2 regions of the Nocardioides seonyuensis genome follow, and region 2 is predicted to be linked to the other one. Evidence: predicted binding sites of a transcription regulator. Region 2 holds the regulator's gene; the other holds the start of a gene.
The links. The regulator LexA, encoded in region 2, represses DNA repair genes until DNA is damaged. The targets are predictions, from matches to a motif close to TCGAACANNTGTTCGA.

Region 1: the regulator LexA is predicted to act here: its motif matches at 4,537-4,552, upstream of EXE58_RS12335 (HNH endonuclease signature motif containing protein).

What each region holds. Positions count from the first base shown of each region.
Region 1 is NZ_CP038436.1:2,530,323-2,546,082, reverse strand. Features, by position in the region: gene EXE58_RS12345 (ROK family transcriptional regulator) at 1-1,092, shown strand, start outside; gene aceB (malate synthase A) at 1,132-2,739, shown strand; gene EXE58_RS12335 (HNH endonuclease signature motif containing protein) at 3,079-4,413, opposite strand; gene EXE58_RS12330 (hypothetical protein) at 4,672-5,004, shown strand; gene EXE58_RS12325 (guanine deaminase) at 4,971-6,314, opposite strand; gene xdhC (xanthine dehydrogenase accessory protein XdhC) at 6,311-7,126, opposite strand; gene xdhB (xanthine dehydrogenase molybdopterin binding subunit) at 7,128-9,518, opposite strand; gene EXE58_RS12310 (xanthine dehydrogenase small subunit) at 9,515-10,975, opposite strand; gene EXE58_RS12305 (bifunctional allantoicase/(S)-ureidoglycine aminohydrolase) at 11,222-12,037, opposite strand; gene allB (allantoinase AllB) at 12,051-13,382, opposite strand; gene uraH (hydroxyisourate hydrolase) at 13,372-13,695, opposite strand; gene uraD (2-oxo-4-hydroxy-4-carboxy-5-ureidoimidazoline decarboxylase) at 13,695-14,204, opposite strand; gene pucL (factor-independent urate hydroxylase) at 14,201-15,058, opposite strand; gene EXE58_RS12280 (DUF6986 family protein) at 15,063-15,760, opposite strand, start outside.
Region 2 is NZ_CP038436.1:2,401,216-2,416,975, reverse strand. Features, by position in the region: gene EXE58_RS11750 (HAD domain-containing protein) at 1-268, opposite strand, end outside; gene EXE58_RS11745 (vitamin B12-dependent ribonucleotide reductase) at 542-3,463, opposite strand; gene nrdR (transcriptional regulator NrdR) at 3,581-4,096, opposite strand; gene EXE58_RS11735 (hypothetical protein) at 4,453-4,809, shown strand; gene EXE58_RS11730 (SRPBCC family protein) at 4,817-5,290, opposite strand; gene EXE58_RS11725 (outer membrane protein assembly factor BamB family protein) at 5,395-6,879, opposite strand; gene EXE58_RS11720 (PKD domain-containing protein) at 6,962-7,495, opposite strand; gene EXE58_RS11715 (hypothetical protein) at 7,756-8,268, opposite strand; gene EXE58_RS11710 (LysM peptidoglycan-binding domain-containing protein) at 8,595-8,945, opposite strand; gene EXE58_RS11705 (vWA domain-containing protein) at 9,135-10,481, opposite strand; gene lexA (transcriptional repressor LexA) at 10,616-11,359, shown strand; gene EXE58_RS11695 (ATP-dependent DNA helicase) at 11,360-13,354, opposite strand; gene secD (protein translocase subunit SecD) at 13,524-15,760, opposite strand, start outside.

The sequences.
Region 1 (15,760 bases), 130 kb from region 2:
GTCGTCGACGTGCTGCGCGGGGGCGGCGTGGTCGCACAGGCAGACCTCGCCCGGCGCACCGGCCTGGCTCCGGCGACGGTGTCCAGCATCGTGCGCGAGCTCGCCACCGCCGGCCTCGTCACGACCGAGCCCGGCGCCGGGCGGCGGGGTACGACGGTCGCGCTGGCCTCGTCGGCCGGTCTCGTCGCCGGCATCGACTTCGGGCACAGCCACGTCGCCGTGGCGCTCGGCGACGTCACCGGGACCCTCCTCGCCGAGCGGCGCACCCGCCTCGACTCGGGACACCCCCACGACCTGGGCCTCGACACCGCACTGGAGCTTCTGAGGGAGGTCCTGGGCGAGGCCTCCCGCGACCCCGAGGACCTGCGCACCGTCGGGCTCGGCCTCCCGGCACCCATGACCGACGGGGTGGTGCTGTCGTCGGCGATCCTCCCCGGCTGGGTCGGCGTGAACGCCGTCGAGGCAGTGCGCACCCGCTTCGGCGTCGAGGTCCACATCGAGAACGACGCCAACCTCGGCGCCCTGGCCGAGCACCGGCAGGGAGTGGCTCGCGACGTCGACTCCTCGGTCTTCGTCAAGGTGTCCTCCGGAGTGGGCGCGGGCATCGTCCTGAACGACCAGATCTTCCGCGGCAGCGGCGGGACCGCCGGGGAGATCGGGCACCTGACCCTCGACGAGAACGGTCCGGTCTGCCGCTGTGGCAGCCGTGGCTGCCTCGAGGCCTACACCTCGACCGGCGCCCTGCAGGCGATGATGCACACCCAGCTGCCCGACGCCTCCGTCGACGACATCGTCCGCGCCGCGAGCGACGGCAGCGTGTCGGCGCTGCGCGCGATCGAGGACGCCGGACTCCACCTCGGGTGGGCCCTGGCCAGCGTGGTGAACCTGCTCAACCCCGGCCTGGTCGTCGTCGGCGGCGACATGGCCCGCGCCGGGGACCTGTTGCTGGACTCCGCCCGGATCGGGCTGCGCCGGCATGCGCTCGACGCCGCAGCCGCGACGCCGGTGGTCGCATCAGAGCTGGGTGAGCGCGCCTCGCTCGTCGGCGCCGTGCTGCTCGCCGCCGAGCGGACCGCGCTGCTCACCGACTGAGCCCGACTGTGATGAGCTGGGCGAGCGTTACGGTGGCACATGGTCACTCCAGAAGTCGCCGGACCCTCGGTTCCGAGGTCCGAAGAGGTCTTGACCTCCGATGCGCTCGCGTTCCTGTCTGGGCTCGACGCGAAGTTCCACGACCGTCGTGACGAGCTGCTCGCGGCCCGCCGGGGACGCCGTGCCCAGATCGCATCCAGCGGCGCCCTGGACTTCCTGCCCGGGACGGAGGTCGTCCGGTCGAGCGACTGGACGGTCGCGCCGGTTCCGACCGATCTGCGGGACCGCCGCGTGGAGATCACCGGACCGACCGACCCCAAGATGGCGATCAACGCACTCAACTCCGGGGCGAAGGTGTGGCTGGCGGACCTGGAGGACGCCAACACGCCCCACTGGCGCAACGTCGTGGGCGGACAGGTCGTGCTGCGTGACGCCGTACGCCGCGAGCTGACCTTCACCTCGGCCGAGGGCAAGGACTACCGGATCGCTGACCCCGACCGGGTGCCCGTGATCCTGCCGCGGCCGCGTGGCTGGCACCTGGACGAGGCGCACCTGCTCGTCGACGGGCGGCCGATGGTGGGGAGCCTGGTGGACTTCGGGCTCTACTTCTTCCACAACGCCCACGCACTCCTCGCGCGTGGCAGCGCACCGTACTTCTACCTTCCCAAGATGGAGTCCCACCTCGAGGCCAGGCTCTGGAACGACGTGTTCACCCACGCCCAGGCCGCACTGGGCGTGCCTCACGGCAGCATCAGGGCGACCATGCTGATCGAGACCATCACCGCGGCCTTCGAGATGGACGAGATCCTCTTCGAGCTGCGCGACCACGCGGCCGGGCTCAACGCCGGACGGTGGGACTACCTCTTCAGCATCATCAAGAACTTCCGCGACGCCGGTCCGGAGTTCACCCTGCCCGACCGCAACGCCGTCACCATGGACGCACCGATGATGAAGGCCTACAGCGACCTCCTCGTCCAGACCTGCCACCGCCGGAGCGCCTTCGCGATCGGCGGAATGGCCGCCTTCATCCCGAGCCGCCGTGACCCCGAGGTCAACGAGCGGGCCTTCGCCAAGGTGCGTGAGGACAAGACGCGGGAGGCGCGCGCCGGCTTCGACGGCTCCTGGGTGGCTCATCCCGACCTGGTGCCCCTGTGCGCCGAGGTGTTCGACGCAACCCTCGGCGACCGGGCGAACCAGCTCGACGTGAGCCGCAGCGACGTCGTTGTCACAGCTGACGAACTGCTCGCCGTGGACCGCACCCCGGGAGAACGCACCGAACACGGCCTGCGCACCAACGTGCGGGTCGGCATTACCTACATCCAGGCCTGGCTCTCCGGCAACGGCGCCGCCGGCATCGACAACCTCATGGAGGACGCCGCCACGGCCGAGATCTCGCGGTCCCAGCTGTGGCAGTGGATCAACAGCTCCGCCGTGCTCGACACCGGCGACGTCATCACGCGCGAGCTGGTCGAGCGCATCGTGGAGGAGGAGTACGCCGCCCTCCGCGACGTGGTCGGCGTCGAGGTCTTCGAGTTGGGGCACTGGAAGGACGCCCGTCGCCTGTTCGTCGAGTCGGCGTTGGGCGAGGAGTTCCCCGACTTCCTCACGATCCCGGCGTACGACGTCATCCTCGAGTCGGGAGAGTGACCGGACTCGATCGTGCCTTGTGCGTAAAGGCGTCGCTGGTCCTACCTCAGCCCGGTCGTCCATGCGAGAGCTCTCGGTGAAGCTGCCGTCACGGGGTGTTCGTCGAAGTTGCCCTGTCCAGGGGTCGGCTCACTGAGTGCGCTCACTCCGCCCAGAATTCCCGCCTGGACCAGTGACGTATGACGAGCCGGTCGTCCTGACAGCCGCAACGCCATACGTCCCGAGCGGCGTACGACGATGTGGTCGTGGATGTGTCCGGCGGCGGGCACGCCGCGAGCATCGTGCACACACGCCCTTGCGCCGTGAATGAGCGAATTGAAGTGAAGATCCGCCTTCGGCTTACGTCCGTCTGTGGAAGCTGACCTTGTTGTCGGGGCCGGTGCGGGTCTCGTAGCGGGGGTCGTGGGCTCGCCTGTGGTGGTGGGGGCACAGCAGGCGTCCGGTGTCGACGTTGGTGGGGCCGTGGTCGGCTGACCATTCGAGGTCGTGGTGGGCGTGGCAGGCGTCCGGGGGCATGTCGCAGCCCTCGGCGGTGCAGCCCTTGTCACGGACGGTCAGGGCGATGCGCTGGTACTTGGTGTGGAACCTCTTGGAGCGGCCGACGTCCAGCGGCATGGACTTTCCGCCCAGGACGAGCGGGATGATCCCTGCTTCGCAGGCCAGCCGGCGGGCGGTGGAGGCGCTGATCCGGTCGCCGTTGCCCAACGTCGCAACGCCGAGGCCGGTGTGGAGGGCCTTGAGGTCGAGGGTGACCACGACGGTGGCGTTCACACCGGCGGTCTGCGGGAGCCGGTCGGCGGGATAGCGCTCGATGAACTCGCCGAACGCCTGCCCGAGTCGCTGTGGAGTCGGGCGCCATTCACCGGTCTTGGTGTCCTTCAACGCGTCGTGGTCGTGGCGGGCGGGGTTGGCGATCGCGTGCAACGCGAGCTTGAGTGCGGCGCCTTGGTGGGTGGGGAGGGCGAACCTTCCCCAGGTCTTGCCGTGGCCGTCGTCGTGGAGCTTGAGGAACGCGGTCGCGGCGGCGTTCTGGGCCTCCTTCTCGAGGAGCTGCTGCTCCAACGCCTCACCCACCTCGGGGGCGACGACGTCGAGGATGTGCTTGCCGACCCGCCGCAGCACCTTCGCGTCGTGCTCGGCCGCGACCTCCAGCAGGTGGTCACGCGCCTGGGCACGCACGGACGCGTCGATGTGACGAACCGGCCCGTCGGCGGTCTCGACCTCATCCGGGATCGCGTCCACCGCAGCCACGATCACCTGCGCCTGGTCCACCCGCAACGAACCAGCAGCTAGCGCGGCACCCACCGGCGCGTGCAGGTCTTCTTCCAGGCTCTTGCCCAGTCGCACCAGCCGAGCGGCCTCGCCACGGGTCAGACGCGTGCGACGAGCCCACCACTGATGGGTGTGCCGGGCGCCGATCTCGTCACCCAGCCGACGCCGGTCCGCCTCGACACCGACCCGGCACGCCTGCGCGGTCACCCGACCGACAGCCGAGGTCGCCGCCTCCAGCACCCGCGTCACGTCCGGATCAGACAACGCACCCAGCGACAGCGCGCCAAGGTCGTCCAGCGCCTCGCCCACCCGCGCCAACACCCCAGCCACGTGCGGCGAGGCGACCGGCTCGGTGCCCGGCGCACGCCACCCGTGCTGCGGGTCGCTGGCGGAGATACTCACTGGGTTGGCCCTTCCGCGCCTGTGGAGGGCGCGTCGACAACAGGTGTGGAGGCCAGTTCAGTAAGGAAGATTCAGCCGCGTGGGATCGGCTATCAGGTAGGGCCCGAGCTCGAGATTCCTGGTTCGATCGTGTGTTCGATTCTAGTGCGTTTAGGACTCGCGGACAACCCCCGCGCACAAGTTGTGCGACACCGTCGCCTCAGGTGGCAGCGCGATACTCCGTTGCCGCGACCGCCACCACTTGGCACCCTCAGTGGAATGTCCACGAGCCACGAGAACCCGCTGCTCGGCCGATTCCTCGACACCGCCGAGACGGTCGCGCAGACGCGGCCCGACGCGGACCCCGCGATGGCCCGGGAGGCCATGGCTGAAGCGGCCACCCTGCTCCACAACGGACTCGCGCTCGATGGCTTGGACCAACACGATGCCGACGCGGTGATCGAGCGGCTGCGCGTCGACCTGGTGGCCGAGGATCCGGGGGCCGCCGTACGCGCGCGCTCCGAGGCCGCACTGGAGGACCCGGGAGACCTGCACGACCCGGAGGCCGTCTCCGCTGCCTACCTGGTCTCCGCGGCGATACTCCAGCTCTGAGGCCCGGTCGGTCGCCGGAACCCGCCCGAGGAGACCTGCTCGCCCCCGATCCACACGTCCGCCACGTCGGCGTCACCGGCCAGGGCGAACACCTTGCCGAGCGCATCCTCCGGCGAGCCGGCGTGGCGCAGGCCGATGTCGAGCGAGGTCCCTGCGCGCGGGCGCAGGCAGATGGCGTCGAACTGCTTGCCTTCCGACAGGTCGCCGACGGTGTCCGCCAGCCCCAGGACCGCGGCCCCTGCGGCCGTGCTCAGGTGGAGCAGGTGGGCAGGTGTGAGCGGCAGGCCCGCGTCACCGAGGAGTCGCTGGGCGAAGTAGGCCTGGAGCCCCTCCTTGAACATCGAGAACCCGGTGCCGGCGCCGACGTCGGAGCCGAGGGCGACACGGACCCCGTGCTCCACGTGTCGGCGCATCGGGAACAGCCCGCTGCCCAGCGCGGAGTTGCTCGCAGGACAGTGGGCAACCGAAGCGCTGCATCCAGCGATGACCGCGAGCTCGGCGTCGCTGGCGTGGACGTTGTGGGCCAGCACCGAGCGCTCCCCCAGCAGTCCGTGCTGGTCGTAGGTGCCGACGTAGTGCTCGGCGTCGGCGAAGAGCCTGGCCACCTCGGCGACCTCTGCTGGGTTCTCGTTGACGTGCGAGGTGAACCACGCCCCGGGGACGTCCTTCAGGACGGCGGCGCACGCGTCGAGGATCCCCTCGCCCGCCGAGTAGGAGAACCGCGGCGTGACGGCGTAGCGCGTCCGCCCGACCTCGTGCCAGCGGGCAGCCAGGGCGTGCGCCTCGTCGTACGCCCGCTGGGGTGTGGTGAGCAGCGGATCCGGCAGCGCACGGTCGCTCACGACCAGTCCCGACGTCACGCGCAGGCCGACCCTCGAGACCTCCGAGAAGAGAGAGTCCACGGCGGGTGCGAAGTGCGACCCGAAGACGAGCGCGGTGGTGGTCCCGGCAGCAACGAGGCCGTCGACGAACTCCCTCGCCACGACGCGGGCGTAGTCGACGTCGACGAGGCGGCACTCCTCCGGGAGTGCGCACTGCTCCAGCCAGTCCAGCAGCGGCAGGCCGAGACTGCCGATGATCCGCACCTGAGGGAAGTGGACGTGCGTGTCGACCAGTCCGGGCAGCAGGATGCCGTCGCGCAGGTCGACGACGGGTCCGGTGGGGTAGCGCGCCCGGATGCTCTCGAAGCCGCCACGCTCACGGATGACGCCGTCGACGACGAGCAGGCCGGCGTCCTCGTGGCTGCGCAGTGAACCACCAGCGAACGGGTCGTCCGGGGTGTCGAGCACCCGGGCGCGGTAGAGGATCACCGACGGACCTCGGTGGAGTCGGCCGCGATCTCACGGAGCAGGTCGGCGGCGACGGACACCGCGATCGCGGCCGGCTCCTTGCCAGGCAGGCCAGACTCCCCGATCGGGCTGTGGATCCTGGCGATCGTCTGCTCGTCGTGCCCCTCGACCAGCAGGCCCGACCTGAACCTGGCCCACTTGGCGGCCGACCCGATCAGCCCGACGCTGCCCAGGTGCTCGCAACGCAGGGCCGCGTCGCAGACGGCGAAGTCCTCGGCATGGTCGTGGGTCATCACGAGCACGTGGGTGCCCTGCGGCACCGCGCCGAGAGCGAGCTCGGGGACCGGCGAGTGGTGGACACGCACCCGCGCCTCGGCATCGGCCAGGCACGCCAGTCGCTCGTCGGTGAGCTGACCGGAGCGCGAGTCGACCAGGTGCAGCTCGAGGTCGTGTCGCGCCAGGATCCGCGCGAGCTCCAGCCCGACATGGCCGACGCCGAAGACCGCCACGGAGGGTACGACGACCAGCGGCTCGAGCAGCACGGTGACCTCGCCGCCGCAGCACTGGCGTCCGTGGTCCGTGCGGGTCTTGTCGGTCAGGCCCAGCGTGAGCTGCTCGGGGATGGCGACCTGCTCGTCGAGCATCGCCCGCGCCCGGGAGACGGCGGTCTCCTCGAGGTTTCCACCCCCGATGCTGCCCCAGGTGTCGTCGGCAGCGACGACCATCTTGGCGCCGGCATCGCGCGGTGCATGGCCGCGGACATCGACGACCGTGACCAGCACCCCGGCACGACGCTGGCGGCGGAGCTCCTCCACAGCGGCAAGCCAGTGCACGTCAGGCCTCCACCGACTCGTGCCCGACCGCCTCGCGAGAGACCCGCTCGGACTCCGGGTGCAGGCGCGGCGCAGACGGGTCCGGCTTCTCGGGAGCGATCCCGGGACTCCCCACGGCCACGTGGTCCGGGTCGGCGCCACGGGCCCGCTCGACCGCCCAGAACACCTGCTCCGGGGTGGCCGGTGACGCCAGGTCGACGCTGGTGCCCTCAGGGCCGAACGCCGCGGCCGCCTGGCGCAGCGCCTCACGGACCGAGAGCGCCAGCATCAGCGGCGGCTCGCCGACCGCCTTCGAGCCGTAGACCGCTCCGTCCTCGTGGGCGTGCTCGAGGAGCGCGACGTTGAGCTCGTCGGGCAGCTCGCTGAAGCTCGGCAGCTTGTAGGTGCTGGCCGACTGGGTGGTGAGCCGACCGCGGCCCGGGCCGTCGGACTCGTCCCAGCGCAGGTCCTCGAGGGTCAGCCAGCCCGCCCCCTGGACGAAGCCGCCCTCGATCTGGCCGATGTCGACGAGCGGCGACAGGCTGTCGCCCACGTCGTGGACGATGTCCACGCGGCGGGTGCGGTAGGCCCCGGTGAAGCCGTCGACCTCCACCTCGGTCGCCGCGACACCGTAGGCGAAGTACTTGAACGGGTGGCCCTGCATCACGGTCGAGTCCCAGTGGATGCCCTCGGTCCGGTAGAACCCTGCCGCCCACAGCTGCACGCGGCTGAAGTAGGCCTCCCGGACCAGCTCCTCCCACGGGAGGCCGCGACCGGCATCGACCTCGGCGAGCCGCGCCATGATCTGGTGACAGGCGTCCTTGACCGCGCCACCGTTGAGGTCGGCGCTGGAGCTCGCGGCGGTCGCCGAGGTGTTGGGCACCTTGTCGGTCCGGGTGGGCGCCAGGCGCACCCGATGGAGCGGGACGCCCAGCGCCGTCGCCGCCACCTGGATCATCTTGGTGTGCAGGCCCTGGCCCATCTCGGTGCCGCCGTGGTTGATCAGCACGGAGCCGTCCTTGTAGACGTGCACCAGCGCGCCGGCCTGGTTGAACGCCGTGAAGTTGAACGAGATCCCGAACTTCACCGGTGTCATGGCCAGTGCGCGCCTGGTGTGGGGGTGGGCGGCATTGAACTCGGCGATCTCCCGGAGCCGGTCGTCGACCTGCCCGGACGCGATCACCTGGTCCCAGGCCGTCGCGAGCCGGTCGGGGTGACGCACCTCCTGGCCGTACGGCGTGGCCTGTCCTGCGACGTAGAAGTTGCGGCGGCGCAGCTCGAGGGGGTCGACCCCGAGCAGCGGGGCGCAGCGGCCGAGGACGTCCTCGATCACCAGCATGCCCTGCGGCCCGCCGAAGCCGCGGAACGCGGTCTGCGACGTCTTGTGGGTCCGCGCGACACGGCCGTGCACGAGGACGTGCGGGATCCAGTAGGCGTTGTCGACGTGGCACAGCGCGCGTGCCAGCACGGGCTCGCTCAGGTCGAGGCTCCATCCGCCGTCGGAGGTGAGTGTCGCCTCGAGCGCGAGCAGTCGTCCGTCGTCGTCGAAGCCGACCCGCCACTGCGCGTGGAAGCCGTGGCGCTTGCCGGTCATGGTCATGTCGAGGGTGCGGGTGAGGCGTACCCGGACCGGTCGCCCGGTGAGAACCGCCCCCAGCGCCGCGACCGCCGCGAAGCCGTGCGGCTGCATCTCCTTGCCGCCGAAGCCGCCACCCATCCGCAGGCACTGCACCGTCACGTCGTGGTTGTGGCGGCCGAGCACGTGGGCGACGATCTCCTGCGTCTCCGAGGGGTGCTGCGTGCTGCTCTGCACGAACACCTGGCCGCTCTCGTCCACGAGCGCGAGCGCGGCGTGCGTCTCGAGGTAGAAGTGCTCCTGCCCTGCCATCTCCGTGGTGCCGCTGAAGACGTGGGCGGCGTCAGCCAGGCCGGCCTCGACGTCGCCGCGGCTGACCACCGGCTGACCGCCCTGGAAGCTGCCCGCCTCGATCGCCTCCGTCAGCGCCACGATCGCCGGCAGCGGCTCGTAGTCGACCTCGACGGCCTCGGCCCCCAGCCGGGCAGCCTCGAGGGTCTCGCCGAGGACCCAGCAGACCGCGTGGCCGACGAACATCACCTCCTCGGGGAACAGCGGCTCGTCACCCTTCACCCCGGCGTCGTTGACCCCGGGCACGTCGGCGATGGTGAGCACGCGAACCACGCCCGCCACCTCGAGCGCCGCCGCCGTGTCGAGCCGGGTCACCCGGGCGTGCGGATGCGGCGAGCAGACCGGGTGGGCGTGCACCACGTCGCGCGTGCGGTGCACGAGGTCGTCGGTGAAGAGCGCATGACCGGTGACGTGCAGGGCGGCGCTCTCGTGCGCGACAGCGACCCCGACCGCGGGATCGTCCGGGCGTCGTGACAGGTCGCTCATCGGCCCACCTCCGCCGGCAGCCTGCCCGTCTCAGACCACAGCCTGGGCAGCGCGTTGCCGAGCATCGCCGAGCGGTAGGCCGCACTGGCACGGTGGTCGTCCATCGGCGTCCCCTCCCCACGCATCACCTCCGCCGCCGCCTCGACGGTCTCGAAGGTCCATGGCCGGCCCTCGAGCGCCGCCTCCGTGGCGAGGGCGCGGATCGGCGTCGCGGCCACTCCGCCGAGCCCGATCCGAGCGCGTACGACGGTGTCGTCGACCACGTCGAGCGCGAACCCGACCGCGACGCTGGAGATGTCGTCGTACCGCCGCTTGGCGATCTTGTGGAACGCCGTGAGCGCCGCGAGCGGCCGTGGCACACGGACGGACGTGATCAGCTCGCCCGGCCTCAGCACCGTCTCGCGGTAGCCCGTGAAGTAGTCGGCGAGGGCGACCTCCCGATCTCCCTCGCGCGAGGCCAGCACGACACTCGCCTCGAGTGCCAGGAGGGCCGGCGGCAGGTCGCCGATCGGGGAGGCCGTGCCGATGTTGCCGCCGATCGTCGCGGAGTTGCGGATGAGCCTGGAGGCGAAGAGCGGCCAGACCTCGTCGAGCAGCGGCACCTCGCCACCCAGGCCGGCCTCGACCTCGCTGAGGGTGAGCCCGGCGCCGATCTCGATGACCTCACCGGTCGAGAGCCCGCGAAGCCTGGGCAGGTGGTCGACCGCGACGGCGTACGACGCCCGGCGACCGCGCAGGTTGACCTCGACGCCCCAGTCGGTCGCGCCGGCGACCACCGTGGCGTCGGGGTGGTCGTGGAGCAGGTCCAGCGCCTCGGCCAGGCTGCCGGGCCGGACGAACGCGCCCCCCGCTCCGTCGACCCTGGTGGCGGACACCTCGGGAGCGGGCTCTTCCCGCCGCGCCGCCAGCGGGTCGCCCGGGGCGGGCGCTCCGAGGGCCCACGCAGCGTCACGGATGGGCCGGTAGCCGGTGCAGCGGCACAGGTTGCCGCTCATGGCGTGGGGGTCGAAGCCGTTGGGCCCGCGCTCGGCACCGTGCTCGGAGTCGGACCCGCCTTCGAGTGGCTGCGAGTCCGGGCGCTCGGGGCGGTAGTACTCAGCGGCCATGGAGCACACGAAGCCCGGCGTGCAGTAGCCGCACTGGGAGCCGCCGCGCGACGCCAGCTCCGCCTGGACCGGGTGCAGGTCGTCGGGTGTGCCGAGCCCCTCGGCGGTGACGACCTCCTGCCCGTCGAGCGCAGCCGCGGGGACGAGGCACGCGTTGACCGGTGTCCACCTGCTGCCGTCACCGTCGGGCCGGGCGACCAGCACCGCGCACGCGCCGCACTCCCCCTCGGCGCAGCCCTCCTTGGCGCCGGTCAGGCCGAGGCTCCGGAGGAAGTCGAGCGCGTTGGTGAAGGCGGGCACCCCGTCCAGGGTGCGGGGGGTGCCGTTGACGACGATCTGCGGCTCAGGCACGTCACTCCCTTCGGTCGCATGGTTGTGGGAGTCACGGGCCGCCGGTTGTCCATGCCGAACGACGGCCTGCCAGGAACACTCTACGCGGGCGTGACGGCGATCACACCTGTCCTTCGTGCGACCCCCGGATGGATTTCCACTCGCTGGAGTGGAAGTTCATTCGCTCCCACGCTCACCGACGGCCTCAGGCGCGGGATTTCCACTCGCACGAGTGGAAGTTCAGGGCGTCGACAAGATCACTCGCGGTCAGAGGGTCAGGCGCGGGTGCCGGTTGACGTCCTTGTAGAGCAGGTAGCGGAAGGGGCCCGGCCCCCCGGCGTAGCAGGCCTGCGGACAGAACGCGCGCAGCCACATGAAGTCGCCGGCCTGGACCTCGACCCAGTCCTTGTTGAGCAGGTAGACCGCCTTGCCCTCGAGGACGTAGAGCCCGTGCTCCATCACGTGGGTCTCGGGGAAGGGGATCGCACCACCTGGCTCGAAGCTGACGATGTTGACGTGCATGTCGTGGCGGGTGTCGAGCGGGTCGACGAAGCGCTGGGTGCTCCACGCGCCGTCGGTGCCGGGCATGGGCTCGGCGGAGACCTCGGTCTCCTGCGTCACGAACGCCTCGGGGGGCTCGATCCCGTCGACGCGCTCGTAGGCCTTGCGGACCCAGTGGAACGTCGCTGCCGTGCTGTCCTCGTTGCGCAGGGACCAGGTCGTCCCCGGCGGGATGAAGGCGTAGGCGCCGGACCCGACCCGGTGGTCGATGCCCGAGATCGTCAGCCGGAGGGTTCCCCCGACCACGAACAGGACGCCCTCGGCCGCTGGGTCGTCCTCGGGCCGCTCCGATCCGCCGCCAGGCGCCACCTCGACGACGTACCACGAGAAGGTCTCGGCGAAGCCGGACAGCGGGCGCGCCAGCACCCACAGGCGTGTGTCGTCCCAGAACGGGAGCCGACTGGTCACGATGTCGCGCATGGTGCCTCGCGGCAGCACCGCGTAGGCGTCGGTGAACACCGCCCGGTCGGTGGTCAGCTCGGTCTGGGCGGGATGACCGCCGTTCGGCACCCAGTAGGTCACAGCGACACCATCCTCACGAGTCGTCCCTCTTCAGCAGCCGCCCGCGGGGGGCGCCGGCCAGGTCGATCGGCACGCCGCGCAGCCAGGTCTGGCGCACGGTGCCGGTGAGCGTACGCCCGGAGTAGGGCGTCACGGCGTTCTTGTGGTGCAAGGCTGCGGCGTCGACGACCTGCTGGACTTCTGGGGCGAAGACGCAGAAGTCCGCGTCGGCGCCGACGGCGATCTCGCCCTTGCCGCCCAGCCGGGCGCGCCGAGCCGGAGCCGTGGCCATCCAGCGCGCGACGTCGACGAGCGAGGCACCACGTTCGCGACCGGCCGTCCACACCACGGGGAGCCCCACCTGCAACGACGCGATCCCGCCCCACGCGTCCGCGAAGTCACCACTGTCCGCGTGCTTGAGCTCGGGGATGCACGGACTGTGGTCGGTCACCACCAGGTCCACGTCGCCCTGGACGAGAGCAGCCCACAGCGCCTCCCGGTTGGCCTCACCGCGGATCGGCGGGCAGCACTTGTGCTCGGTCGCTCCGTCGGCGATCGACTCGGCGTCGAAGTAGAGATAGTGCGGACACGTCTCGACCGAGACGTCCACCCCGTCCGCGCGAGCGGCCCGCAGGGTGGGAACCGCCCCGGACGCGCTCAGGTGCACGACGTGGACGCGACCTCCCGTCGCCCGAGCCGTGTCGACCACCAGGCCGATGGCACGCTCCTCGGCAGCGTCGGGTCGGCTCTCCAGGAAGGCGGAGTACGGCGTCCCGTGCGGGCAGTCCGCGATCAGGTCGGCCTCCTCGGCGTGGACCAGCATCAGGGAGCCGAGGCGGGCGACCTCGGTCATCGCGTCAGCGAAGTCGTCGGCGGACAGCGCGGGGAACTCCTCCACCCCCGAGTCGAGCAGGAAGCACTTGAACCCGAAGACACCTGAGTCGTGCAGGGCCGCCAGGTCCGGCACGTTGCCCGGCACCGCACCTCCCCAGAAGCCGACGTCGACGTGGACCTGGTCGCGCGCGACGTCCCGCTTGGCCTCGAGGGCGGCCACCGAGGTGGTCGGCGGAATGCTGTTGAGCGGCATGTCGAGGATCGTCGTCACGCCCCCTGCCGCGGCGGCCCTGGTGGCGCTCGCGAAACCCTCCCACTCGGTCCGTCCGGGCTCGTTGACGTGGACGTGGGTGTCGACCAGGCCGGGGAGCAGCACCTCGTCATCGGCCAGCGTCACCTCACGCGCGCCGAGAGCGGGGGCGTCGTACGACGCCAGCTCGACGACGACGCCGCCACGAACCCGCACCGCGACGCTCGTCTCGCGCCCGTCAACAACCGCGCGAACCGCCCGCAACAGGGTCTCAGCTGCCACGGTAGGTCGAGTAGCCGAAGGGACTCAGGAGGAGCGGGACGTGGAAGTGCTCGTCGCTCGCCACGCTGAAGGCCACCACCACCTCCGGATAGAAGGCGTCGATGCCGTCCGAGGTGAACCAGGCGCCGGTGTGGAATCGGATGCGGTAGTCGCCCGGTTCGAGCCAGCCGGGGCCCAGCGAAGCGACACGTCCGTCGTCGTCGGTGACGGCTTCGCCGAGGTCGGTGCCGCTCACGGACTCGAGCGTGACGCGGACTCCGGCGGCCGGTCGCCCGCGGCTGGTGTCGAGGACGTGCGTGCTCAGTGCGGCCATCAGGCGAGGACCTCCTGGATCCGTAGGTGGGCGATCTGGGTCAGCTGCTCGATCGTCTCAGCGCGCTCGACCTCGTCGTTGTTGTCCATCCGGAGCCGGAGCTGGTCGAGGATGTCCCGGCCGCTGCGTCCGGCCGCGCGGATGATGAAGACCCGGCCGAACCGCTCCTCGTAGGCGCGGTTGCCCGCCGCCAGCCGTTCGGCGAGCTCGGCGTCAGCGGGGTCGACACCAGCCTGCTCCCTGGCCGAGAGCAGCTCGTCCTGCGTGGCGGCATCCGCACGCTCACCGATGCGTGGGTGCCGGGCGAGGGCACGCTCGAGCTCGTCGTCGGTGAGGGTCCTGGCGGCGGCGGTCATCCGCTCCTCGATCTGGCCGAGGTGGTCGTAGGGACGGCCCGCGAGCACCTCGTCGGCCCATCTCGGCACGTCGAGACAGGTCAGCAGGTGCCTTCGGGCCTCGTCATCGTCCATCACGTTGAAGGCCGGGATCCCGGCTCGCGAGCGACTCATCCCTGGTCCTCCCTGCACACGGTGGCCTCGATCAGCCCGTAGGGCCGGTCGGCGGCGATGAAGACCTCGCCGGGGTTCTCGAGCCCGAACGGCTCGAGGTCGACGAGGAAGTGGTGCTTGTTGGGCGCCGAGAAGGAGATCTCGGCGATCTCCCCATGGGCCTCCAGCACCGCGCTTCCCATGGCGTGCAGCGTCTGCTGCAGCGCTCGGCTGTAGGTGGTCGCGAACGTCGCCAGCACCAGCGTCCGCACGTCGTCGTGGACCGCGTTCCAGTCCCGCTCCACCGCATCGGCGTAGCGCCACGTGGCCGCCAGCGAGGTGGCCAGGATGCGGTCGTCGGCGTCGGGCAACGTGGTGTACTCGTCGCGCAGGAAGCCCTTGAACTCCGAGCCGGTCGACTTGAGCACGACCAGGTCCTTGATGCCGGAGGTCACCTGCGCCCCCGAGGTCGACACGTCCACCTCGGTGGTGCGGACCTCTCCCCCACGGCGTACGAACGCGTGGTCGTGCCCCACGCCGTCCACGAGGATCCGGTCCCAGGCGTACTCCTCGACGCGGACCGTCGCGCCGGTCGCGGAGGGCGCGGCCTCGAGCAGCCGGCGCGCCAGCGCCAGGCCGTAGTCCTCCGGCGAGGCGATCCCGTGCGACTTCGCGAAGGCGAACGCGGTGTTCTTCTGGGTGTCCGTGGGCAGCACCTGCGACTGGTCGCCCTCGACGTGCGCCGCCGTGAAGTCCCCGCGCAGCGCCGTGGACACGCTGAGGTCGCGGATCTCGTGGCGCGGGGTGTCACGCACGATGCGCACGACGCGCGTCTCCGCCTTGCCGTACTGGTTGGGCCCCAGGACGATTCCCATGACCTCAGCCTCCCTTGCCGTCGGTGTCGGCCGTGCGCGTCCGTCGGGCGAGCACGGCCAGGTGGTCGTGGTCGACACCGGTCGAGGCCTCGACCTCGTCCGGTGCCAAGGCCCCGCAGTCGACGCCGCGCTGGAGGAAGTCCGCGAGGGCACGCGCGGTGGCCGGCTCGTCCAGGACGCCGGACTCGCGGCGCTGCACGTAGTCGCGAAGCCGTGCGGCAGCCGCGGCGTAGCCCTCGCGGTAGAAGGCGAAGGTGGCGGCGAACCGGGTGGGCAGCTGCGCGGGGTGCAGGTCCCAGCCCTGGTAGTAGCCCCGGTCCAGGGACCTGCGCACGAGGCGCAAGTGGTTGCGCCACGCCTCCCGCACCTGGTCGGCGCCACCCACGGGGAGCACGTTCGTCGACCCGTCCGAGAGTCGTACGCCGGTGCCCGCGGCGGCCGCCTGCATCACGGCCTTGGCGTGGTCGGCGACCGGGTGCTCCAGGCTCTGCTGCGCTGCCGCGATCCCGCAGGAGGCGGAGTAGTCGTAGGTCCCGTAGTGCAGCCCCGTGCACCGGCCCGCAGACGCGTGGACCATGCGTGCGACCAGCGCCGTCCCGTCGGGACCCAGGACGGCCTGCGGCGTCTCGACCTGGATCTCGAAGACCAGGGCCCGGTCACCCAGCCCGAGCGCAGCCTCCAACCGCTCCGTCAGGTGCACCA
Region 2 (15,760 bases):
CGGGAAGTGTCATCACTTGGAACGGCCCGAGACCGACACGCGCCCAGTCCATGAGCAGATGACTGTCCCAGGTCGTTAACCACCGGACGTCTACGAGTCCGTCGGTATGGAGACGCGCGATCGCCTCGATCACATCACGCCGGAACGGCACCGTCATGTCGCCCGGTCGCCCTGGATACAAAGTCTCCCCAGCCCAACTGTCGCCGACGCCAAAGGGCGATACAACGCCGTCTACGTCGAGAAACCACACAGGACCTGACCAAGCCATGGCCGAACTATCGGCGACGGCACCGACATATGAACTCGGCGAACCCGGCGATGTCCAAGAACCAGCGACTGGCTGCGCATCACGTACCGCCTTGTGGTCCGACGGAGAAAGACACGTAGCCCCCGGTTAGTTCCGGGGGCTACGTGTTGGCGCTAGTCGTCTGACGGTGGCACTTGTCGTGGCACTTGTCGCGGCACTTGTCGCGGCACTTGTCGTTCGCTCAGTGAAGAGGCTGTCGTCCTACATGAGGTCGGGGCCCGTCGCACGCGTGGATCAGCTGCAGCCGCTGGTCGAGCCGCAGCCCTCGCAGACGTAGCAGGAGCCGGCGGGGCGCATCTTGGTGCCGCAGGTCATGCAGAGCGGCGAGTCGACGGCGGTGCCGGTGAGCTTCTCGAAGAGCTCGGCGGTGGTTTGGGCCTGGCCGCTGGAGACCTGGGCGGGGACCTCGCGGGCCTCGGAGCCGTGGGTGTCCTTGGTCTCGACGTCGGTGGTTTCGAGACGGGCCTGGCGGCCCTCCTCAACCACCGAAGCCTTGTCCTCGACCAGCGAGCCCTCGACGAGCTCGGAGGCCGAGCCGGTCTCCTCGACGAGCGGCTCGTAGGAGCCGGTCTCGAGGTGGCGCTGACGCTCTTCGGCGGAGTAGATGCCGAGGCCGGCGCGGTCCTCGAAGGACAGGTAGTCCAGGGCGAGGCGGCGGAAGATGTAGTCCATGATCGACTGCGCCATCCGCACGTCGGGGTCGTCGGTGAGGCCAGCAGGCTCGAAGCGCAGGTTGGTGAACTTCGAGACGTAGGTCTCGAGCGGGACGCCGTACTGCAGGCCGATGGAGACCGCGATCGAGAAGGCGTCCATCACACCGGCCAGGGTCGAGCCCTGCTTGCCGAGCTTGAGGAAGACCTCGCCCAGCTCGCCGTCGTCGTGGGCGCCGGAGGTCATGTAGCCCTCGGCACCACCCACGGTGAACGACGTGGTGCGCGAGACGCGCGACTTCGGCAGGCGCTTGCGGGTCGGGGCGTAGACGACCTTCTCCACGACCTTGGTCTCGGCCGCAGCGGCTGCGTCCGCGGCGTCGGCGGCGTCCTTCTTGGCCTTGCCGCCACCGTCGGAGAGCGGCTGGCCGACCTTGCAGTTGTCGCGGTAGATCGCGGTCGCCTTGAGTCCGAGCTTCCAGGACTGCATGTAGACGTCCTCGATCTCCTCGACCGTCGCGGTCTCGGGGAGGTTGACCGTCTTGGAGATCGCGCCGGAGAGGAACGGCTGGGCGGCCGCCATCATCCGCACGTGGCCCATCGGCTTGAGCGAGCGGGCGCCCATCGCGGTGTCGAAGACCTCGTAGTGCTCGAGCTTGAGGCCCGGCGCGTCGACGACGTGACCGTGCTCGGCGATGTAGGCGACGATCGCCTCGACCTGCTCGGGCTGGTAGCCCATCTTCTTCAGCGCCCGCGGGATCGTCTGGTTGACGATCTGCATCGACCCACCGCCGACGAGCTTCTTGAACTTCACCAGGGAGAAGTCGGGCTCGATGCCGGTGGTGTCGCAGTCCATCATGAAGCCGATGGTGCCGGTCGGCGCGAGCACCGAGGCCTGCGCGTTGCGGAAGCCGTTCTTCTCACCGAGCTTGACCACGTCGGCCCACGCCTTGGTGGCGAGCTTGTGGACCCGGCTGTCCTCGGTGTGCAGGACGCGTACGACGTCGTTGGCGGCCTGGTGCTTGCGCATGACGCGCTTGTGGGCGTCGGCGTTGCGGGCGTAGCCGGCGTAGGGACCGACGATCGCGGCGAGCTCGGCCGAACGCTTGTAGGAGGTGCCGGTCATCAACGAGGTGATGGCCGCGGCCATGGAGCGGCCGCCGTCGCTGTCGTACCCCAGGCCCATCGCCATCAGCAGGGCGCCCAGGTTGGCGTAGCCGATGCCGAGCTGGCGGTAGTCACGCGTGGTGTCGCCGATCGCCTCGGTCGGGAAGTCGGCGAAGCAGATCGAGATGTCCATCGCGGTGATGATGAACTCGACGGCCTTGGCGAACAGCGCCGCGTCGAAGGTGTCGTCGTCCTTGAGGAACTTCAGCAGGTTGAGGCTGGCGAGGTTGCACGAGGAGTTGTCGAGCGACATGTACTCCGAGCAGGGGTTGGACGCGGTGATGCGGCCGGTCTCGGGGTTGGTGTGCCAGTCGTTGATCGTGTCGTCGTACTGCAGGCCGGGGTCGGCGCAGGACCAGGCGGCCTCGGAGATCTTGCGGAACAGGCCGCGGGCGTCCACGGTCTCGATGACCTCGCCGGTGCCGCGGGCCTTGAGGCCGAACTCGGTGCCGTCCTCGACCGCGCGCATGAACTCGTCGGTGACGCGGACGGAGTTGTTGGCGTTCTGGTACTGGACGGAGGTGATGTCCTTGCCGCCGAGGTCCATGTCGAAGCCGGCGTCACGAAGGGCACGGATCTTGTGCTCCTCGTTCATCTTGGTCTCGACGAACTCCTCGATGTCGGGGTGGTCGACGTCGAGGACGACCATCTTGGCCGCGCGACGCGTGGCGCCGCCGGACTTGATGGTGCCGGCGGAGGCGTCGGCGCCGCGCATGAAGGAGACCGGCCCGGATGCCGTGCCGCCGCTGGAGAGCAGCTCCTTGGACGAGCGGATGCGGGAGAGGTTGAGGCCGGCGCCGGAGCCGCCCTTGAAGATGAAGCCCTCTTCCTTGTACCAGTTGAGGATCGAGTCCATGGAGTCGTCGACGCTCAGGATGAAGCAGGCGCTGACCTGCTGCGGCGAGGGCGTGCCGACGTTGAACCAGACGGGGCTGTTGAAGGAGAAGTACTGGTTGACCAGCAGCCAGGTCAGCTCGTGCTCGAAGGTCTCGGCGTCGGCGTCGCCGGCGAAGTAGCCGTTGTCGATGCCGGCCTTGGTGTAGGTCTTCACGACCCGGTCGATGAGCTGCTTGAGGCTCCACTCGCGGGCGTCGGTGCCGACGGCGCCGCGGAAGTACTTGGTCGTGACGATCGTGCTCGCGTTGACCGACCAGAAGTCGGGGAACTCCACGCCGCGCTGCTCGAAGACGGTCTCGCCTGTCTTCCAGTTCTGCTGGACGACGTCACGGCGCTCCCACGTGATCGCGTCATAGGGGTGGACTCCCTTGGTGCTGAAGACGCGCTCCAGCTTGAGGCCCTTGCCCTTGCGTGCGGCGCCGGTGTTCACCGTCTCGGTCATGGGTGGTTCTCCTTCGTGCCTGCACGGGCGGGTGATGGGTGTGCTCTGCGGACCTGGTCCGCGGGGTTGGTAAGCCCGGCAGGCAGCTTCCCCACTACCTGCCGGGCCGTTCTGGGGTCAGCCCGTCGGGGCTGAATGCGCCTCGCTGGTCGAGGGACGGAGTCCCGTCTCGAAACCAGCCTGGGCGTTGCGCTCGAGGCGAAGGATCTCGATCTCCTTCTCGAAGTCCTCGGCGTTTTCGAAGGCGCGGTAGACGCTCGCGAAGCGGAGGTAGGCCACCTCGTCGAGGGCGCGCAGCGGGCTCAGGATCGCGAGGCCGATCTCGTGGGCGGCGAACTCGGCCTGGCCCGAGAGACGCATGGCGTCCTCGACCTCCTGCCCGAGGCAGGCGAGCTGGGCGTCGGTGACGGGACGGCCCTTGCAGGCCTTCCGCACACCGGCGATCGCCTTGTCGCGGTTGAACGGCTCGGTGGCACCCGACCGCTTGAGCACGGTCAGCTGCATCTTCTCCACGGTGGTGAAGCGGCGGTCGCAGGAGGAGCAGGTGCGGCGGCGGCGGATCGATCCACCGTCGTCGGCGACGCGGCTGTCGAGGACCCGGGTGTCGGTGTCACGGCAGTAGGGGCAGTGCATCGCGGATCCCCCTCTCCTGGCCTGTCGGTGTCGCTGTCGGTGGTGCCCTGCATCATCTTCAACACTGTGGATCTCGGCCCGATTCCTGTGGAGAACGGGGCCTTCCCTGTGTGAACAGGACCGCTTCTTGTGAACTAGATGTGGAAAACCACAACGGTGTAACTACTAGATGTAGTGGTAACCGTACGTGCCGTCTGCAGGCTTGGCAAGCGAACCCCGCCAAATTGTCGAAGTGGTTCGTTCCACCCCGGAAAACCGCAGGTCAGTGACGTGGGTCACCCCGAGTTCGCGGCGTGTCGACCCCTGCGTTCCGGGCTTCCGGCCCGCACTTGTGCCCCATCAGTCACAATGCAGGCGTGGCGACGACAGGCAAGCGAGCAGGCTCCCGTCGCGCCGCTCCGCCGCCCCGCAAGCTCAACCGCGAAGCCCTGCTCACGTGCGCCGCCATCACCCTGTGCGTCGTCGCCTGGGGCTACCTCGTCTACGCCGCCATCGACTTCGGTACGGCGGCCCGCGACGGCGGTGGCGGCAGCGCCTGGGGCTTCATGGCACTCGCCTGCCTCGGTGCGATCGCCTGCCTCTTCTTCGGGCTGATGCTCGTCGCCCGGCTCATGCGGGCCCTCGGCATCACCCCGCCGGACGACCCCGACGGGTCTCCCCCGGTGCCACCCCCGGGACCTCGCCCCGCGGGGGGCAAGCGCGCGGCTCGCTGAGTCGCTCCTACGCCTGGGCGCCGGTCTCGAGCCTGGCCTTGAGCCGAGCCAGCGTGGTCTCGATGTTGCGGGCGTTGACGCTCACCCGATCGGCCACACCGGTGATCGGCCTCGTCGCCGGCACGAACCACCGTGGCCGCTTGTCCCACGTGCTCTCGACCACGCGGCAGCCAGCCGCGGTGGGCTCGATGTCGTACTGCCAGCGAGCCACCGGCACACCCGGAACCGCCTCGACCTCGAAAGCGAACCGTCGGGCCGAGTCGGCGTCGGTCACCTTGCCGATCGTCGGCCACACGCGTCTGCCGTTGCGGTTGACCCCGAGGAATCGCGAGCCGGTCTGCCCTGCGGTGGAGTCGCGACGCAGCACCTTCACCGTCTCCTCCGCGATCTCGCTCATCCGGGCCGGGTCGCTGAGGAATGCGTAGACCGCCTCGGGCGAGGCAGCGATCTCGGTCTGGCCGGTGGCGTCAGGAGCGGTCATGTTCGTGAGTATGGCGGGGTCGGTCGCCGCTCTCCTGGCCGGTTTGGTCTCCGAGACGGGCCTAGGTCCCTGGATGCTCGCGGCATTGGCGAGTGATCCACGACTTAGTCGGGGACGTCGTACGCGACGACCCGCCCCTGCTGCGACACCACTCGGAGATGACCTGATCCTTCGATTGCCATCGCTCCCCAGAGCGAGAGAGGTCCGTCGGCGGGCTTCCCACTCGGCGTGCAGAGTCGATACACGGGGTTGGAGCGTGTCACTCCGTAGGCCTTGACGTCCGAAGTCCGCTCGCACAACAAGACGGCGTCCGGGCTGACAGCCATCAACCTGCCATCGCGCGTGTCGACACTGATCAGCTGCCCACGGGCGGACTCGACGACTCCGCCGTACGGAGTCAGGGGCACAACCTCATCCATGTAGGCGCGACGAGCGCCTGCCTCGCTGAGGGGGACACTCCACGTCGCTGCTCCGCTCCGAGGGTTTACTCCGCTGATGGACATGGAGATGCCCTTGACCTGGGCGTCCTCCCCCATCTTCTGCACGCTCGTGCCCTCAATCATGCACAGCGTGCGAGCCTCAGACGCGCCTCGGGCGAACTCACACCAAGGATTCGCGCCTCGCTTGCGCCAGAGCCGCTCGCCCGTCTCACCGTCGACACCTACGGCCTCGTATCGGCTCACCAACGGGAAGCGCACCCGATGGCCGCGTCGGTAGCGCGCGAGGAGTCCACTCGAGGCTGGCCGACCAACCCCACCGACGTACACATCCTCCGGCTCGTCGTACTCGAAGGACCACCCCGCGCTGGTACTCGACCCTTCGCGAAACACCTGACCGACAGGCACGCTCCAGCTCGGCCTGCGATACCCGCGGATCCTCGAGAGGTGGGCAGTCGAGCCCTCCCCCGACCAGAACAGGTCACGCCCGATCGCCATCGCATCTTGGTAGCCACGACTCTCGACCATGCGATCCGTCTTGAGATCCCAACGCTGTGGCCCCCTGCCCTCGGCGATGCCGTAGAAGTCCGGCGAGCCCTGCCAACCGGAGACACACACGTCGTGCCCGTCAGCACACGCGTCATAGTCGTCGCTCACGAGTGCCGCCTCCGCCACCACGTTTCCGGTGCGCACGTCCAACGCCGTAACGAACGAGCCGCGAGGCCCCGGTTCGGCGCTGCGGAGTAGCGCGACGTATCTGCCGTCAGCGAGCTGGGTGAACCTGGGCGCGAGTTGAACACCCGAGGGCAGTCCCCCTGGGTGATACGAGCTTTCGAACAGGGTGCGCCCTGTCTCCACGTCGAGACCCATGAGCTTGAGCCGATCGCCAGGCGCCTGCGCGAGAACGAGCGCCGTACTTCCGGCAAGTTCTGGCTGCCCGACGACCGGGATCTCGCGCGTCCAAGCTCGGGATGCCTTCGTGAGCTGACGCGGATCAGCAGGGAGAACCGTGGCGGAGGAATCCGACGACACTGGTGCCGCCTCCGACTCCGCGTTACCGCCGGACCAACTGCAGCCGGCAGAAGCAGCAGCGACCGCGACAATGCCGACAAGCACGCGCGGCACAGCGCGATTCGAACGTGGACAGGACATGGTTCGGCCAATGGCCATGGTGTCTCCCCGAGTGATTGTGCTGTTGATGGACAGTTGGCGTCGTGACGAAAGCGTCGCCGGATCAGCGAAGGACAAGCTGCGGCTTGGCCTCGAGGACCTCAAGCTCTGTCACGGGCCCGGGGACGGTGTGGGTCTCGCCGAGGTCCTGCCAGTCGCCGTTGCCGATCTTGTACGTGCCCGAGTAGGTCGTCGCGACGCTTGCCTCAACGTCGTCGGTGCTGGTGTAGACATGCGTGACCTCGCGCGACGGGTGCGGCGCGCCTGGGGTCGTTGTGGACAAGGTGGTGCCGTCGCCGAAGGACCAGGTGTACGACACCGGGGTGGCGATGATCTGGACGTCGGTCTTGGCGATACTCACCGTCTTCGACGTGGGTGCGGCGTTCGTCGTGTAGAAGATCGTCTCGAGGTTGACCAATGTCTGACCACCGCCTGGCTGGACTACGGCCGTCGAGCTGGGCCATTGCAGCTCTTTGAAGCTCTGCAGCACCTGTTCGCGAGAGGGCCCTGGGGCCACGTCGGTTGGCGCGCAGGTCATTCCCACCTGCACACCGTCCCGCGATACGGCGTACATGAAGCCCGGAACACCGTTGGACACGCAGGGCTGAACTGAACACGTGCTGCCGAGTGCCGGATCGACACAAAGAGGGAGTAGGACCCACTTGTGCGCGCTGTCCGAGGAAGACGTCTCCAGGTACTCCGCGTAGGTCCAATTGCAGTTTGCGTCGACCTGCTCCCACCCCACCTGGACGCAGGAAGCGGGTTCGTCCGCGCTTGCTTCGGACGGCGAGAGAACGACAAGCTGCAGGAGCGCGACACATAGTCCGAGCCAGATAGCACAGCCGCCAGTTCGGATCATCAGACGAACCCAAAGTGCGCGACGACCCATTCCCCCTGGCGTTTGGCCAGCGTGATCGAAATGGTGGCCTTCCCCGGCGGGAAGGTTCGCGTCTCACCCTTGGCGTCATACACCACCGTTTCAGGCACGGTCTTGGTTAGCTCGAAGGTCGGCACCTCGTCCTCCACCCGGACGAGTTTCGTGATCGTCGACCCGTCGAACTCAGCATGACCTCCCGCTCGGTAGACGCTTCTCACAGTCTCGACGAAGTCTTGGCACGGCTTGCACTGGGGCGACATATTGGAGTACTCAGCCGTCTCACCACTTACCTGCATCTTGTCCGAAGCTGCCTGCCAACGCCGGATGAACTCCTCCGGAGTCTCCTGCTCAGCTGTCGCAGTCTCGGTCGGCGTGGGCGTCGCGGCAGACGTGGAGGGCATCTTGGGCGAGGGCTCGGCCTCCTGACAGCCGGCCAGGGCGAGCCCGAGCAGCGGAGCGAGGGCGGTGGCGACGAGCGCGCGTCGTACGGACATCAGATGCCTTCCCGAGAACAGCGATGACGCGAGAGAACCTAGCGACAACGACACCTCTGCGGGACCCGCGGAGATCGTCCTGTGGACAACCTGCGGGGATGGCGGGTGATTTCGAGGCTCGCGAGTTCGCACCGCAACCACCTAGGGGAGCCGCTCGCACATCAACCGAGTCACCGCCCGGACCTCAACCACCGAGGGGAGCCGGTCGCGGCTCAACCATCAGCGCAAGCGAAGAGGGGCGGGCCGCGTAGGCCCGCCCCTCGTCTTCCCCTGGTCCACCGGTTGGGGTCGAAGCAACCGGTGGAGGTCTGTGGTGCTGCGGTCGCTCAGTCGGTGGCGACCGGGACGCGGAGCTTCTGGCCGGCGGAGACCGCGGCGGAGTCGAGGGCGTTGAGTCGCTCGATCTCGGTGATCATGGCGCGCACGTCACCGTCGTCGGCGACGTCGCTGGCGATCCCCCACAGCGTGTCGCCGGGGGCGACCTGGACGACCTCGGTGGCCGGTGCGGTGCCGGCCTCTTCGGTGCCGACGGCGCCGGCGGCGAGGAAGAAGGCCGCAGCGAGCGCGACCAGGAGCCCGGCGAGCACGACCACCACCCGACCCCGACGGGTCAGCCGCACGGTCGAGCGACGCGGGGCGGCGGTGCGGAAGGTGGGAGAGATGCTGAGGGTGCTCATGGTGGCCTCCTGGGGAAGTTCAGCCGGTCGTTGATGTCGAGGGAATGTCTAGAGCGAGCCACCGACAGTGGGTCGGACTCGATCAGAGATTCGATCGAACATGTGTACGACGATAGAGCAGGTGTTCGAACGATGCAAGCACCGTAGCGAACAAATGTTCGAGCCCCCAGCAGGGCTAGGCGCAACCTCTCAGGGCCGCGAGGCGTTCATCCTCCGCAGCAGCACCAGCACGAGCGCGCCCAGACCCAGGACGGCCAGAGCCAGCACGCCCACCACCACCCACAGGACGACAGGGACACCGTCCTCGGCGTCACTGGCAGCCGCGTCGGCCGCCTCGGACCCGCCGTTGGACGGGGTCTCGGTCGGCGTCGCACTGGCGGTGTCGGAGGGGGTCGCCGTCTCCGTCGGCATCGCGACGTCGGTGACCTCGACGGTGAACTGGTACTCCACGGCGCCGTACTCCTCGTCGGAGGTCGTGTCGTCGAGGATCGCGGCGAAGAAGTAGGTGCCGGCCTCGGACACGCCGTCCTCGAGCGGCGAGTCGACGAGGGCTGTCGTGGCGGTGCCCTCGCTGTAGTGGCCCCACCGGTCCAGCCGGCTGCCGTCGGGCTTGTTCAGCTCGTAGGCCAGGCAGCAGCCGTACTCCGCGGTGCCGTCGTCGGTGGCGGTGACCGCGATGCTCTGCCCGACCTCGAGGTCGATGGAGTACCACCGCGCCTCGCCGTTGACGATGTCGTCGACGTACGTCGTCCCGGGCTCGACCGGAGTCGCCTGGACCTGCGAGGGGCCGCCGTCGACCTCCTCACCCGCTGCCTGGAATCGCGAGATCGCCCGGCTCGAGACTGCGCTGAGCTGCTCGGTGAGCGCTGCGGTGTCGTCGGCAGGGACGTAGGTGCCACCGGTCGCGTCGGCGATGCACTCGAGCTGCTTGCGGGCGGCGGCGTTGTCCTGGAGGAACAGGCCCACGGTGTCGACGCGGACCTCGATGCCGTCGCGGGCCAGCTGCTTGGCGGCCTTGCACGGAGTCGGGTCGCCGCAAGTGTCCTCGCCGTCGCTGACCAGCACGATCGAGCGCTCGCCCTCGGCGGAGAAGTCGTCGGCCGCCTGGGTCAGGGAGTGCCCGATCGGGGTGAAGCCGGTCGGCCTCGCCTGCTCGACCGCGGCGACGATCTCATCACCCGACTCCGACGCTGGGGCGATGGGTACGGCGAGCTCGGTGTCACGGCAGCCCGGCGCCTTGGCGTCGCCGGCGTACTCGCTGCCGTAGAGCCGCAGACCGACCTCGACCTCACCCGGCACCGAGCCCACGAAGTCGCGCACCGCCTCGCGGGCGCCGGCCATCAGCGTCGTGCCGGAGGCGTCCTTGCGCTCCATCGATCCGGAGACGTCGAGGATGACGAGCAGCTGCCCGCTCGCCTCCTCGGCCAGCGCGGGCGCAGCGCCGGCCGCCGGCGACGAGGAGAAGCCGAGGGCCGTCACGAAGATGGTCGAGGCCACGGCGAGGGTCGAGGTGAGAGCGGGAAGTCGTCGAGTCACGGGTGGCACCCTCCCCCCAAGAAGGGCCGGTCAAACACGAGGGCATCCTGGGCAACACGCTTCGAACAGATGTTTGATCAACGGCCCGGCGATGGCTACGGTGGGGACACACTCGATCAGCAGGAGGCGCCACCATGGCGAAGAAGGACGCACCGGGCTCCCAGGGCCCCGACGCGAAGGTCGTGGCCATGCCCGACGGACCGCCAGACGCCACCGGCCTGACGCCTCGCCAGCAGCGCGTGCTCGCCACCATCAAGGACGCCATCGAGCAGCGCGGCTACCCGCCGAGCATGCGCGAGATCGGGCAGGCCGTGGGCCTGACGTCCTCCTCCAGCGTCGCCCACCAGCTGCGCGTCCTCGAGGGCAAGGGCTTCCTCAAGCGCGATCCCAACCGTCCGCGCGCCCTCGAGGTGTTCCTGCCCGAGGTGATGGCAGCGCGCAAGGCCATGGGTTCGGCCGAGGAGTCCTCGGTCGACGAGACCGGCATCGGCGACCTCGCCCCCACCGCGCTCAACATCCCGCTCGTCGGCCGCATCGCCGCCGGCGGCCCGATCCTCGCCGAGGAGCAGGTCACCGACGTCTTCCCGCTTCCCAAGCAGCTCGTCGGCGACGGCACGCTCTTCCTCCTCGAGGTCTCCGGTGACTCGATGATCGACGCGGCGATCTGCAACGGCGACTACGTGGTGATCCGCCAGGAGCAGACCGCGACCAACGGCCAGATCGTCGCCGCGATGATCGACGGCGAGGCGACGGTCAAGACCTTCCAGCGCAAGGACGGCCACGTGTGGCTGCTCCCCCACAACGCCGCCTACGACCCGATCCCCGGTGACAACGCCACGATCCTCGGCGTCGTGACGGCGGTGCTGCGCAGCCTCTGATCAGCCCGCGGCCAGCCGGGCGAGCGCCTTGCGCACCAGCGCCGGGTCGGTCGTGGTCCACATGGGTGGCAGCGACGCCTTGAGGAATCCGCCGTACCTCGCGGTCGCCAGCCGCGGGTCCAGGACCGAGACGACCCCGCGGTCGGTGGTGGTGCGGATGAGGCGTCCGGCGCCCTGCGCGAGCAGCAGGGCCGCGTGGGTCGCCGAGACCTCCATGAAGCCGTTGCGGCCCATCGCGTCGGCGGCCTTGGCGCGCGCGGACATCAGCGGGTCGTCAGGCCGCGGGAACGGGATGCGGTCGATGATCACCTGCTGGCATGTCTCGCCCGGCACGTCGAGGCCCTGCCACAGCGACAGCGTGCCGAACAGGCACGTGTGGGGATCCTCGACGAACTGCTTGGCCAGCTCGGGCAGCTGGGCGTCGCCCTGGGCGAGCGTCGTGAGGTGGGGCAGGCGGGTGCGTACGACCTCGGCAGCTGCCTCGGCGGCACGGCGCGAGGAGAACAACCCGAGCGTGCGGCCCTCGGCTGCGTCGACGAGCTCGCAGATCTCGTCGAGCTGGGCGGCACCCAGGCCGTCGCGGCCCGGCGGCGGCAGGTGGCGGGCGACGTAGAGGATGGCCTGCTGGCCGTAGTCGAACGGCGAGCCCACGTCGATGCCGCGCCAGGGCAGCACACCATCCCCCTCGGGGTCGGAGCCGCCGTCGAGCACGCGCTCGGCCGGCTTGAGGCCGAGCGAGGTCGCCACCGCTCCGAAGTCACCCCCGAGCATCAACGTCGCCGAGGTGAACACCACCGTCTTGTCGGTGAGGAGCTTGTCTCGCATCGGCCCCCACACCTGGAGGGGCGCGACGTGGAGACGAGCGGGGATCCGGTCGCGGGCCTCGTTGAGCCAGAGCACGTCGGCCGCCGACCCGCTCGCCATCCGCTCGGCGTTGACGAAGACCTCCTGCAGGAGCCCACGCGCCTGGGTGCGGCCGGCGTCGGCATCGCCCTCGCCGCCCTCCTTGGGGAAGGCGGAGATGCACCCGCGGGCGGCGTCGCGCACCCGCGCCAGGGCCTCACCGAGCTGTTCGGGGACCAGGTCGATCCGCCCCGGTGACGTCGCGATGATGGCGTCGGAGAGGTCGTCGGCGGCACTCTCGAGGTCGCCGATCGGGTCGCCGTCGACGTCTGCCAGCCAGCGATTGGCACGCTTGGCCGCACGCTCCACGTCGGCCACCGCGAGCTCGTCGGTCGCCGCCTGGGTCACCCGGGCGGTGAGCTCGTGGGCCTCGTCGATGACCACCGTGTCGTAGTCGGGGATCATCGGCACCTCCTCGATCGCGTCGATCGCGAGGAGGGAGTGGTTGGTGACGATCAGGTGGGAGCGGTGGGCCTTCTCGCGCGCGAGCTCGGCGAAGCACTCCTGGCCGAACGGGCACTTGGCCGCGCCCAGGCACTCGCGGTGGTTGACGCTCACCTGGCGCCACTCGCGGTCGGTGTGGCGTGGAGCGTTGTCGCGCTCGCCCGTGCCCTTGGCCTCGGACTCCTCCTCCGCCCAGGCGCGCAGCTCGAGGACCTTCTCGGCCATCGATCCCATCGGTACGTCGACCAGCGTGCCCTGGTCGTCGGGCACGCCGTTGCGGATGCGGTGGAGGCAGGCGTAGTTGGAGCGGCCCTTCAGCACGGCGTGGGAGGTGTCGACGCCGTCGACGCCCTTGACCGCCTCGACCAGGCGCGGGATGTCGCGCTCGACGAGCTGGTGCTGCAGGGCGAGGGTCGCCGTGGCCACCACGACCCGCTTGTCGTGGAGCAGCGCGGGCACGAGGTAGCCCAGCGACTTGCCGGTGCCCGTCCCGGCCTGCACCAGCAGGTGGCGGTGGGACTCCATCGCCGCGGCGACCTCCTCGGCCATCCGCACCTGCCCGTCGCGCTGCTGGCCGCCCAACGCCGCCACCGCGGCGGTCAACACCTCGGCGACGGTCGAGGACGCAAGAACGCTTTCAGGCACCAGAGAACCTTACGGGCCGGCGCCGACAGAGCGTCGTACGCCATCCACAGCGGGACCTCCGCGCTGGCTCACGCCGACTCGACGATCGGTTGACGCCGACTCGGCGGGAGGTTTGCGCCGATTCGGCGGGAGGTTTGCGCCGACTCGGCGGGTGTTCGCGCCGACTCGCCGGTCAGACGACGGCGCCGGAGTCCTCGGGGTCGCGGGCGACCTTCTCCTTCTTGACCCGGCTCATCGGCCACTTCTCCTGGAAGTAGGTGAGGATCGGGGTCGCGGTGAACATCGAGGAGTAGGTACCGACGATGAGGCCGACGAGCAGCGCGATGGAGAAGTCGCGCAGGCTGTCGCCACCGAGGACGGCCAGGGCCGCCAGGATGAACATCGTGCCGAGGCCGGTGTTGATGGTGCGCGGCACCGTCTCGATGACGGCACGGTTGGCCATCGCCTTGAACGAGTCGTCGGGGCGGGAGGCGTACCAGCGCTCGCGGATGCGGTCGAAGACCACGACCGTGTCGTTGACCGAGAGACCGATGATCGTCATCGCCGCCGCCAGGAAGATGCCGTCGATGGGCTTCTCCAGCCAGGCGAACAGGCCCACCACGAGGATGACGTCGTGGAACATCGCGAGCACCGCGGCGACGCCGAAGGTCCACTTGAACCGGAACGCGAGGTAGAGCAGCTGGGCCAGGAACGCCACACCGAAGGCGATGAGCGCGTTGTTGCGCAGCTCCTCACCGAGCGACGCGCCGATGGTCTGGTCGTCGATCTTGTCGACCTCGCCACCGATGGCGGCCAGGGAGTCCTCGATCGCCTGCTCCTCCTCGTTGGAGATCTCGCCGGTGCGGACCGTGAAGTCTGCGGTGTCGGCCGTCTGCACCACGGCGGTCGGGAACCCGGCCTCCTCCACCGCGTCGCGCGCCTCGTCGATCGAGATCTCCTTGGAGACCGAGTAGTCGAGCTGGCGCCCGCCGGTGAACTCCACGCCCAGGTTGAGGCCGTTGACGACGATGCCGAGGATGGCGATCAGGAGGGCGGCCCCGGAGACCGCGATCCAGGCAGCCCGGCGCTTCATGATGTCGAAGTCGGACTTGTCGAGCCAGGTGCGGACCCTGCCGACGTTGCCGAGACCGCTGATCGCCGGGCGCTGCTGGACCGGGCGGTTGGCGACGGCGAGCTCACAGAGCACGCGCGCAACGATCAGTGCGGAGATCATGGAGGCGATGACACCGATGGACAGCGTCACACCGAAGCCCTTGATGGGCCCGGAGCCGAGGAAGAACAGCAGCCCGGCGGCCAGCAGCGTGGTGACGTTGGAGTCGATGATCGCGGTCCACGCCTTGTTGAAGCCGACGATCAGGGCGCGCCGCAGCCCCGCTGAGGGATATTCGGCGTACTCCTCCCGCGCTCTCTCGAAGACGAGGACGTTGGCGTCGATCGCCATGCCGATCGCGAGCACGAAGCCCGCGAGCCCGGGCAGGGTCAGCGTGGAGTTGAGCGCGAGCAGCATCGCGTAGGCGAGCAACGCGTAGGTCGCCAGCGCGATCGTGGCCATCGCGCCGACGAGGCGGTAGACGACGATGATGAAGAGGCCGGTGAGGATCAGGCCGATGATGCCGGCCTGAATCGAGGCGTCGATCGCGGCGGCACCGAGGGTCGGGCCGACGAGGCGGTCGGAGACGGCCTTGAGCTCCAGGGGCAGGGCACCGCCCTCGATGAGGGTGGCCAGCTCCTTGGCCTCCTCGAGGCTCTGCTGGCCGTCGATGTCAGTGGCGCCACCGCGGATACCGACCTCACAGCCGACGCTCGGGTCGACCTGGGGGGAGGTGATGATCTCCCCGTCGAGCACGATCGCGACGCGGCGCTTGGGGTCGCCCGGCGGGTTGCACGCGGCCTCGCCGGTGATGTCGGCCCAGACGTCGCCGCCCTTGCCGGTGAAGTCGAGCTTGACGACGTAGTCGACCGAGTCCTGGTTCTGGGTGCCGGTGGCTCCCTTGACCTCCTGGCCGGTCATCTTGGTCGGGCCGATCTCGAGGGTGTCGCCCTGGTCGCTCGGCAGGACGAGGTTGCCTTCCTTCTTCGGCTCGGTGCCCGGCTCCACGACACGGAGCACCTCGTGGAAGGTCAGCTGGGCGGTCTTGCCGATCTGGTCCTCGGCCTCCTGCGCCTCCTCATCACTGGAGACACCGGGCAGCTCGACGAGGATGCGATCCTCGCCCTGGCGCACCAGCGTCGACTCGGCGACGCCGAGCGCGTCGACGCGGCCGCGCAGGACCGCGATGGTCTTGTCGACGTTCTCCGCGTTGGCGGGCGTCTCCTCGGTGCCCTCGGCCTGGAAGACGAACTGCGCCCCACCCCGGAGGTCGAGACCGAGGTTGGGCTCCTTGTTGAGGCTCAGGGCCACGCACCCGG